2 regions of the Bradyrhizobium sp. 604_D8_N2_3 genome follow, and region 1 is predicted to be linked to the other one. Evidence: riboswitches for the same ligand, from Rfam matches in the RefSeq annotation. Region 1 holds a riboswitch; the other holds the start of a gene.

The links. Region 1 has a riboswitch for glycine ahead of AB7245_RS28360 (D-amino acid dehydrogenase). Riboswitches for the same ligand answer to the same signal wherever they lie in the genome.
Region 2: linked by a shared signal. The riboswitch ahead of gcvT (glycine cleavage system aminomethyltransferase GcvT) and the one ahead of AB7245_RS28360 (D-amino acid dehydrogenase) in region 1 are both predicted to bind glycine.

Annotation. Positions count from the first base shown of each region.
Region 1 is NZ_JBPWPM010000001.1:5,902,456-5,907,858, forward strand. Features, by position in the region: gene AB7245_RS28350 (ABC transporter substrate-binding protein) at 1-474, opposite strand, end outside; gene AB7245_RS28355 (M20/M25/M40 family metallo-hydrolase) at 741-1,871, shown strand; glycine riboswitch at 1,966-2,069, shown strand; glycine riboswitch at 2,073-2,187, shown strand; gene AB7245_RS28360 (D-amino acid dehydrogenase) at 2,255-3,556, shown strand; gene AB7245_RS28365 (ABC transporter permease) at 3,738-4,679, shown strand; gene AB7245_RS28370 (ABC transporter permease) at 4,698-5,403, shown strand, end outside.
Region 2 is NZ_JBPWPM010000001.1:6,061,345-6,066,747, reverse strand. Features, by position in the region: gene gcvP (aminomethyl-transferring glycine dehydrogenase) at 1-1,127, opposite strand, end outside; gene gcvH (glycine cleavage system protein GcvH) at 1,308-1,676, opposite strand; gene gcvT (glycine cleavage system aminomethyltransferase GcvT) at 1,688-2,836, opposite strand; glycine riboswitch at 2,980-3,068, opposite strand; gene alaS (alanine--tRNA ligase) at 3,302-5,403, shown strand, end outside.

The DNA.
Region 1 (5,403 bases):
GCCGTAGGGCTCCTTCAGCTTCAGCGTGATCGTCTTGGGGTCGGTCGCCTCGATGCTCGCAGTAAACTGCATCATCTGCTGGCCCATGCCGTCGACCGCGGCCCAGCGCTTCAGCGAAGCGGCGCAGTCCTCCGCCGTCACCGGCGTACCGTCGTGCCACTTCAGGCCGTCGCGCAGCGTGAAGGTGTAGGTGAGCTTGTCGTCGGAGATCTTCCAGTCCGCCATCTGCGGCTGGATCTTGAAATTCGAGTCCGTCGCGATCAGCGTGTCGTAGACCATGTAGCCATGGTCACGCGTGATGTAGGCGGTGGTGAAAATCGGATCGATGATGCGCAGATCCGAATGCATCACCGCGGTGATGGTCTTGCTGGCGGCGGCAAGTACCGGCGAGGCCATCGCCGTCGAAAGCGCAACGACCGATAGCGCAAGTGTGGAGGCGAACGCGCGACGCCCCCGGCGCATCAAGCTCAACATAAAAGTTTCTCCTGACGTGAAACTGTTCAAAGGCAGGTTATTGGTTGAGCATTCGGTTCGTTCTTTAGGCGAACTAACCTCATGCGATGCCTTTGTCTTTCGAGACTTGCAGACAGTGCTGAGCGCGTCAATCCGGTTTCGCTGCAGCCCCAAGCGGCGCGCCCACGGGCTCCACAAAGATCGGTTTGGCTCTACAACGCTTTCCGCCAGTCCCGTCCGCGCCAATGCAATGCGCGTTCCATCTTTCGAGCTTGAGAGACATTAAGATGAATCCAGCCAATCTTCCCTTCGATTCCGAGGCGATGCTCGAGGGCCTGCGCACCTGGGTGGAATGCGAGAGCCCGACCTGGGACGCGGGCGCCGTCAACCGCATGCTCGATATCGCAGCGCGGGATATGGCGATCATGGGTGCGACGATCGAACGCATCGGCGGTCGACAGGGCTTCGGCGGCGTGATCCGCGCGCGCTTCCCGCATCCGAAACAGGGCGAGCCGGGCATCCTGATCGCCGGCCACATGGATACCGTCCACCCGGTCGGCACCATCGAGAAGCTGAAATGGCGGCGCGATGGCAACAAGTGCTACGGCCCCGGCATCTACGACATGAAGGGCGGCAACTATCTCTCGCTGGAAGCGATCCGGCAGCTGGCACGCGCTTCCTTCACCACGCCGCTGCCGATCACCGTGCTGTTCACGCCCGACGAGGAAGTCGGCACGCCCTCGACGCGAGACATCATCGAGGCGGAAGCCGCGCGCAACAAATATGTGCTGGTGCCCGAACCGGGCCGCGCCGACAACGGTGTCACCACCGGACGTTACGCCATCGCGCGGTTCAATCTGGAAGCGACGGGCCGGCCGAGCCATGCCGGCGCGACATTGTCGGCCGGACGCTCGGCGATCCGCGAGATGGCGCGGCAGATCCTCGCCATCGACGCGATGACGACGGAGGACTGCACTTTCTCGGTCGGCGTCGTGCATGGCGGACAATGGGTCAATTGCGTTGCCACGACCGCCACCGGCGAGGCGCTGTCCATGGCCAAGCGCCAGGCCGATCTCGACCGCGGCGTCGAGCGGATGCTGGCGCTGTCGGGCACGTCCAATGATGTCACGTTCAAGGTGACGCGCGGCGTCACGCGCCCCGTATGGGAGCCCGATGCCGGCACCATGGCGCTGTATGAAAAGGCGCGCGGCATCGCCAAATCGCTCGGCACTGAGCTGCCGCATGCGAGCTCCGGCGGCGGCTCCGACGGCAACTTTACCGGCGCGATGGGCATCCCGACGCTCGACGGCCTCGGCGTGCGCGGCGGCAACGGCCACACGCTGGAGGAGTTCATCGAGGTCGAGAGCCTGGTTGAACGCGGGCGCCTGATGGCGGGCTTGCTGGCGACGCTCGACTGACAGCGCAGCCTTCGCACTGCACAATGCGTTGGCAGTCGCGGTTTAAATTTAGCCTTGTCCAAAAATGAGGCGCATCGTACTGCTCGATTGTCCACGCGACGATGCGGGAGAGATCGCAACGAGAGTTCAGGCTTTCGTTGCGGCGCCGACGGAGCAACCGCCCCGGAAACTCTCAGGCAAAAGGACCGTATCGTCAGGACGATCTGGAGAGAGGCGGCACGGCCAATGTGGTCGTGACGTCCACCGAAGGGGATAGTCCGGAGCTGACCTCGCCGAGGTCCGCGCCGGATCAAGCTCTCAGGTAACCGTGACAGATGGGGCGCCGCCAACGGCCTTTGGCCGGCGGTTAGCCGACTCTAACTCACGGGAGCCCCGAACCTGCCATGACCCATATCGCCATCATCGGCGCCGGCATCACCGGCGTAACGACCGCCTATGCCCTGCTCGAACGCGGATACAAGGTGACGGTGCTCGACAAGCACCGCTACGCCGCGATGGAGACGTCCTTCGCCAACGGCGGACAGCTCTCCGCCAGCAATGCCGAAGTGTGGAACAGCACCGCCACGATCCTGAAAGGCCTGCGCTGGATGTTCCGGCGCGATGCGCCGCTGCTGATGAACCCGCGGCCGAACTGGCACAAATATTCGTGGATGAGCGAGTTCGTCGCCAATATCGGCAACTACCGCGCCAACACGGTTCAGACCACGCGGCTCGCGATCGAAGCCCGCAAGCATCTGTTCGAGATCGCGGAGCGCGAAGGCATCGACTTCGATCTCGAACGCCGCGGCATCCTGCACATCTATCACGACAAGAGGGGTTTTGAATCCGGCCTGCAGGTCAATGCGCTGCTGAAGGAAGGCGGGCTCGATCGCCGCCCGGTGACGCCGGAGGAGATCCGCGCCATCGAGCCGACGCTGCGCAAGGACTATTTTGGCGGCTTCTACACGCCGTCGGATGCGACCGGCGATATCCACAAGTTCACGCGCGGACTTGCGGAAGCCTGCAAGCGGCGCGGCGCGACCTTTATCCACGAAGCCAACATCGATTCCATTGCCCAGGCAGGTGGCGGCTTTGTCATCGGCTGGGCTGATCTTTCGGCCAGTGATGCTGTCGCATCCGCGCGCGGCATGCTGAAGGCGGATGGCGTCGTGGTCTGCGCCGGTGTGGCCAGCCGCCACTTCGCCGCCCTCCTCGACGAGCGCGTCAACGTCTATCCGGTGAAGGGCTATTCGATCACCGTTCAGCTCGACACTGCCGCAAGCCGCAATGCGACGCCGACCGTGAGCCTGCTCGACGAAGCCGCCAAGATCGTCACCAGCCGGCTCGGCGCCGATCGTTTCCGCGTCGCAGGCACCGCCGAATTCAACGACTTCAACCGCGACATCCGCGCCGACCGCGTGCAGCCGCTGGTCGACTGGGTGCGCAGCAACTTCCCCGGCGTCGAAACGTCCAAGGTCGTGCCTTGGGCCGGGCTGCGGCCGATGATGCCGAACATGATGCCCGTGGTGCGCGCAGGACGGATGCCGGGCGTGTTCTTCAACACCGGTCACGGCCATCTCGGCTGGACCTTGTCGGCGGCGACCGCGCAGATGATTGCCGGGACCATCGACGGCTGGCGCGGGCTCAACGCACCGCCGACCGCACCCTCACTCAGGGTTGAGCGCGAGTTCCGCCATGCATCCTGAGTGGCCGATATCGGAGGCTCGGCGGCCTCTTGCGACCGCCCTGCCCTTGGCACACAATTTGCCCCGAAAGGTCGGCTTCTCCGGCCGGCTTTCCAGCCCGAGTGACAGGCGTGCATGATAGACAGAACCGATTCCACAGGGGCCTCTCGGCCCCACAAGTTCCGCAGCCGGAGATAGGTGCATGCTAGGTTATCTCATTCGCCGCGTTCTGGCCGCGGTGCCCGTGATGGGCGTCGTCGCGCTGTTCGTCTTCCTGCTGCTGCGGCTGACGCCGGGCGATCCCGCCGCCATTCTCGCCGGCGATAACGCCACGCCGGAACGGCTGGAACGCATCCGCGACTCGCTCGGCCTCAACGAACCGCTGATCGTGCAATTCATCACCTGGGTGAACAAGCTGCTGCACGGCGATCTCGGAACGTCGCTGATCTCCAACCTGCCAGTCATGAAGATGATCAGCCAGCGCGTCGAGCCGTCGATTTCGATCGCGCTCTCGACGATCATTCTCGCCGTGATCGTCGCCGTGCCGCTCGGCGTCATCGCGGCGTGGAAGCACGGCACCTGGATCGACCGTTTCGTGATGGGCCTCTCCGTGCTCGGCTTCTCCGTGCCGGTGTTCGTGGTCGGCTATCTCCTGATCGAGGTCTTCGCGATCGACCTGCGCTGGGTGCCGGTGCAGGGCTTCCGCAGCATCTTCAACGGCTTTGGACCGTTCTTCGAGCGCATCATCCTGCCGACCTGCGCGCTCTCGTTCATCTACATCGCGCTGATCGCGCGCATGACGCGTGCGGCGATGCTCGACGTGCTCGGTGAGGACTACGTCCGCACCGCCCGCGCCAAGGGCATCAACGAGGTCGCCGTGATGATGCGCCATGCGCTGCGCAATGCCGCGGTGCCCGTCATCACCGTAATCGGCACCGGCTTTGCGCTGCTGATTTCCGGCGTCGTCGTCACCGAGAGCGTGTTCAACATCCCCGGCATCGGCCGCCTCACGGTAGACGCTGTGCTGGCGCGCGACTATCCGGTCATCCAGGCGATGATCCTGCTGACGTCGCTGATCTATGTCGTCGTCAATCTCCTGATCGACGTCGCCTATACGCTGCTCGATCCCCGGATCCGGTACTGAGGCAAGGATACCAACAATATGTCCGTCGATAGCCTCCCCCAGTCGTCCATTCCGATCACGTCGCCACTGCGGCCGCGTTTCGGATTCCTCACCTCGACGCCGATCATTGCGGCGGCCACGATCCTGCTCGCGCTGATCGTGCTGGTCTCGATCCTGGCGCCGCTGATCGCGCCGCACGATCCGGTCCAGCTTGCGCCCTCGCAGCGGCTGAAGCCGGCCTCGGCGCAGTTCCTGCTCGGCACCGACGCCTATGGCCGTGACCTCTTGTCGCGCGTCATCTATGGCGGCCGCATCTCGCTCCTGATCGGCATCGGCTCGGCGATCCTGTCGATCGTCATCGGCCTTGCGATCGGCCTCGTCTCCGGCTTCTTCAAGCTGGTCGATGCCGTCCTGATGCGCGTCATGGACGGCCTCATGGCGATGCCGAGCATCCTGCTCGCGATCGCCGTGGTGTCGCTGTCCGGCGCCAGCATCTGGACCGTGCTGGTCGCGATCACCATCCCCGAAATACCGCGCGTGGCACGCCTGGTACGCTCGGTCGTGCTGTCCGCGCGCGAGGAGCCTTACGTCGAGGCTGCGATCTCGGTCGGCTCCAGCCTGCCGAAGATCATGTGGCGCCATCTGATGCCGAACACGATCGCGCCGCTGATCGTCCAGGGCACCTATGTCTGCGCTTCCGCGATCCTGACCGAGGCCATCCTCTCCTTCCTCGGCGCCGGCATCT
Region 2 (5,403 bases), 160 kb from region 1:
CGTAGGCCGGCGGCAAGCACGGCGGCGCGGCGATGCACGTTGCGCGCGATCTGCGCAAGCCCCTCGGGGCCGTGATAGACCGCGTACATCGAGGCGATCACGGCGAGCAGCACCTGCGCGGTGCAGATGTTGGAGGTCGCCTTCTCGCGGCGAATGTGCTGCTCGCGGGTCTGCAGCGCGAGGCGATAGGCCGGCATCCCGCGCGAGTCCACGGAGAGGCCGACGATGCGGCCGGGCAGCGAGCGCTTCAGCGCATCGCGCACCGCCATATAGGCCGCGTGCGGCCCGCCATAGCCCATCGGCACGCCAAAACGCTGCGCCGAGCCGATCGCGATGTCCGCGCCGAGCTCGCCGGGCGAGGCGAGCAGCGTCAGGGCCAAGAGATCGGCGGCAACGATCGCGAGTGCGCCCTTGGCCTTCAACGTCGCGATCGCGGGCCTGAGGTCGCGCACGGCGCCCGAGGAGCCCGGATATTGCAGCAGCGCGCCGAGCACGTCGGCCTTGTCGAGATCGGCGAGGGGATCGCCGACGATCAGGGTCCAGCCCAGCGGCTCGGCGCGGGTGCGCATCACCGCCAGCGTCTGCGGATGCACGTCCTTGTCGACGAAGAAGGCTTTTGCTTCGACCCGCGAGTGGCGCTCGGCGAGCGCCATGGCTTCGGCCGCGGCGGTCGCCTCGTCGAGCAGCGAGGCGTTAGCGACGTCGAGCCCGGTGAGGTCGCAGATCATGGTCTGGAAGTTGAGCAGCGCTTCCAGCCGGCCCTGGCTGATCTCGGGCTGGTAAGGCGTGTAAGCCGTGTACCAGGCGGGATTCTCCAGAATGTTGCGCTGGATCACCGCGGGCAAAACCGTGCCGGAATAGCCTTGGCCGATCAGCGAGGTGAAGACCTGGTTCTCTCGCGCGAGCTCGGCCATGTGCGCGATCGCCTCGGTCTCGCTCAAGGGCTTGCCGAGATCGAGCGGGGCGGTCTGCCGGATCGAGGCCGGCAGCGTCTCCGCCATCAGGGCGTCCACGCTCTTGGCGCCGACGGCCTCCAGCATTGCGGTGACGTCGCGCGCCGACGGGCCGATGTGGCGGCGAACGAAGGTGGCGGCGGTGTCGCCATTGGATTTGCGGTGCGCGGTCATCATGGGTCCTCGCTTTAGATTTCGCTGTCGCCGTCATGCCCCGCGAAGGCGGGGCATCCAGTAAACGCAGGCGTCACGGCTTGAGCCGAGAAGCCGCGGCGTACTGGATCACCCGCCCCAGTGCGCAGTGCGCACAAGGCGGGTGATGACACCGAATATGAGGTCAGAGTTCGCTTCATTTCACGCCGTGTGGGCCTTGTAGGCGGCTTCATCCATGAGGCCGCCGAGCTCGCTCTTGTCGGCAATCTTGATCTTGAAGAACCACGCCTTGCCTTGCGCGTCGGAGTTCACCAACGCCGGTTCGGCGGCGAGCGCGTCGTTGGTCTCGAGCACTTCGCCGGTGACAGGCGCGTAGACGTCGGAGGCGGCCTTCACCGATTCCACGACGGCGGCGGCTTCCGCCTTCTTCAGGCTGCGGCCGACCTTCGGCAACTCGACGAATACGACGTCGCCGAGCTGCGACTGCGCGTAGTCGGTGATGCCGACGGTGGCGACGTCGCCGTCGATGGCCAGCCATTCATGGTCGGAGGAGTACAGCGTCGTGGTCATTTTCTCAGTCCTCAGCGTTTGTAGGTGTTTTTTACGAAGGGCATGGCGGCGACCGTGAGCGGCAGCCGCTGGCCGCGCACTTCGGCGAAGAGTTTTGTATCGAGCGCGCTCGATGCCATGGGCACATAGCCCATCGCGACGGGCGCGTTCAGGCTCGGGCCGAAACCGCCCGAGGTGACCTTTCCGATCGGCTCGCCGCCCGCTTCATCCGCAAACAGCGGCGCGCCCTCGCGCACCGGCGCGCGGCCTTCCGTGCGCAGGCCGACCCGGCGGCGGCTCGCGCCGTTGTCGAAATGAGCGAGGATCACATCAGTGCCGGGGAAGCCACCGGCGCGGGCGCCGCCGCTGCGGCGGCTCTTCTGCACCGACCATTCCAGCGCGGCCTCGACCGGCGTGGTGGCGGTGTCGATGTCGTGGCCGTAGAGGCAGAGCCCGGCTTCCAGCCGCAGGCTGTCGCGGGCCCCTAAGCCGATCGGCATCACGTCGGGATTGTCCAGCAGCGTCCTGGCGAGGCGCTCGGCATCGGCCGCGGGGACCGAAATCTCGAACCCGTCCTCGCCGGTGTAGCCGGAGCGCGAGACGAAGCAGTCGAGACCGGCAACCTTGTGCGGGCCGGCGTCCATGAACTTCATGGAGGGCGCCTCTGCACACAATTTCGCCAATGCGGCTTCCGCCTTCGGGCCCTGCAGCGCGATCAGCGCGCGGTCTTGAAGCGAATCGATGATGCAGTCATCCGAGAGATGCGCGCGCAGATGCGCCTCGTCCCCTTCCTTGCAGGCGGCGTTGACGACCAGGAACAGGTGATCGCCGAAATTGGCGACCATCAGATCGTCGAGAATCCCGCCGTCCGGATTGGTGAACTGGGCATAGCGCTGCCGTCCCGGGGCAACCGCCACGATATCCTGCGGCACCAGCCGTTCCAGCGCGCGGGCGGCGTCCTCGACCTTGCCCGACTTCGGCCGAAGCGCGAGCTGGCCCATGTGGGAGACGTCGAACAGGCCGGCGGAGGAACGGGTATGGAGGTGCTCCTTCAGGACGCCCGCGGGGTACTGCACGGGCATGTCATAGCCCGCGAACGGCACCATCTTGCCGCAGAGGGAGACATGAAGCCCGTGAAGGGGCGTACGTTTCAGGGAATCTTGGTCGTCGCGCGCAAGCATCACGGGGCCCTCGGCGGTTCCCCGGGGACGATTCCCCGGTAGCAACCAGTCGAAGCCCCATCTGTCGCTGTGCCTGAGAGTATTATCCCGTCGGCGGACGTCGTCCGGGCTATGCCCGTCGGCGCCTCTTTCCAGATGTCGTCAAAGCCACGCGGTCCTTTTGCCTGAGAGTTTCCGGGGCGGTTGCTCCTTCGGCGCCGGCACCAAAGCCGGTCTCTCCCGACGTGGCCGTACGATACAGATGGGTACAGACCACAGGCCGGCCAAGCCTGTCAACGCGCACCTGGCGGCTTTCAACGGGATTGCAAACGGGGTTGCGCGCCTGCGGCAACTCACTGATCTCCTTGCACAGTTTCTGGACAGCGCAGCTGGCCTTGTCTAAAAGCGCTTTGACGCGCAGATATCAGCCCAAATGCCCGGTTTGGATGGCGTATCGCGGGTCCAAGCACACCCGATTGGATGAACATGAGCGGCGTCAACGAGATCAGGTCGACCTTTCTGAACTTCTTTGCCGAGAACGGCCACGAGATCGTGTCGTCCTCGCCATTGGTGCCGCGCAACGACCCGACGTTGATGTTCACCAATGCCGGCATGGTGCAGTTCAAGAACGTCTTCACCGGCGTCGAGAAGCGGCCCTATCAGCGTGCCACCACCTCGCAGAAATGCGTGCGCGCCGGCGGCAAGCACAACGACCTCGACAATGTCGGCTACACCGCGCGCCATCTCACCTTCTTCGAGATGCTCGGCAATTTCTCGTTCGGCGACTATTTCAAGGAGCGCGCGATCGAGCTGGCCTGGACCCTGATCACGCGGGAGTTCGGGCTCAAGAAAGACAAGCTGCTCGTCACCGTCTACCACACCGACGACGAGGCGGCTGGGCTGTGGAAGAAGATCGCGGGCTTCTCCGACGACCGCATCATCCGCATCCCGACCTCGGACAATTTCTGGGCGATGGGCGACACCGGCCCGTGCGGCCCGTGCTCGGAGATATTCATCGACCGCGGCGATCACATCTGGGGCGGACCTCCGGGCTCGCCGGAAGAGGACGGCGACCGCTTCCTCGAATTCTGGAACCTGGTGTTCATGCAGTACGAGCAGGTGACGAAGGAGGAGCGCGTGGATCTGCCGCGTCCCTCGATCGACACCGGCATGGGCCTCGAGCGCATGGCCAGCATCATGCAGGGCGTCGACAGCGTGTTCGAGACCGATCTGTTCCGCCATCTGATCGATGCGACGTCGTCAGCGCTCGGCGCCGGGCCGAACGAGCAGACCGTGGCCTCGTTCCGCGTCATCGCCGACCATCTGCGTTCCTCCGCCTTCCTGGTCGCAGACGGTGTGCTGCCCTCGAACGAGGGCCGCGGCTATGTGCTGCGCCGGATCATGCGCCGCGCGATGCGCCATGCGCAGCTGCTGGGTGCGAAAGAGCCGCTGATGCATCGCCTGGTCTGGGCGCTGGTGCGTGAGATGGGCCAGGCCTATCCCGATCTGATGCGCGCGGAGAATTTGATCGAAGAGACGCTGCGGCTGGAAGAGACCCGCTTCCGCAAGACGCTGGTGCGCGGCCTTGCCATCCTCGACGAGAAGAGCGCGTCCCTGAAGAAAGGCGACATGTTCGACGGCGACGTCGCCTTCACGCTGTACGACACCTACGGCTTCCCGCTCGACCTGACCCAGGACGCGCTGAAGTCGCGCGGCATCGGCGTGGATCAAGCTTCGTTCACCGACGCGATGGAGCGCCAGAAGGCCAAGGCGCGCGAGTCCTGGAAGGGTTCGGGCGAGGCGGCTTCCGAAGCGATCTGGTTCCCGCTGCGCGAGAAGCTCGGGGCCACCGAATTCCTGGGCTATGAGACCGAGAGCGCCGAAGGCGTGGTCTCCGCGCTGGTGAAGGACGGCCAGGAAACCGCGAGCCTCAAGGCCGGCGAGACCGGCGCGATCGTGCTCAACCAGACGCCGTTCTACGCGGAGTCCGGCGGCCAAGTCGGTGACACCGGCGTGCTCAGCGGCGAAGGCGGCATCAAGTTCCGCGTCACCGACACGCAGAAGAAGCTCGGCGATCTCTTCGTTCACGTCGGCACCGTCGAGAGCGGCGAGCTGAAGCTCGGCACCGCGCTCCAGCTCGAGGTCGATCACGGCAGGCGCTCCTCGATCCGCGCGCATCACTCGGCGACGCATCTCATCCACGAGGCGCTGCGCCAGGTGCTCGGCGATCACATCGCCCAGCGCGGCTCGATGGTCGCGCCCGACCGTCTGCGCTTCGACTTCGTGCATCCGAAGCCGATCACGGCGGAAGAGCTCGCCCGCGTCGAGGACATCGCCAACGACGTGGTGCTGGAGAATGACGAGGTCACCACGCGCGTCATGGGCGTGGACGAAGCGCGCGAGGCCGGCGCGCGCGCCCTGTTCGGCGAGAAATACGGCGACGAGGTTCGCGTCGTCTCGATGGGCCGGACCGCGCGGGAGCGCGGTGCCAACGCGCTCGGCTGGTCGGTCGAGCTCTGCGGCGGCACCCATGTGAAGCGCACCGGCGACATCGGCCTGATCACGCTGACCGGCGAGAGCGCGGTGGC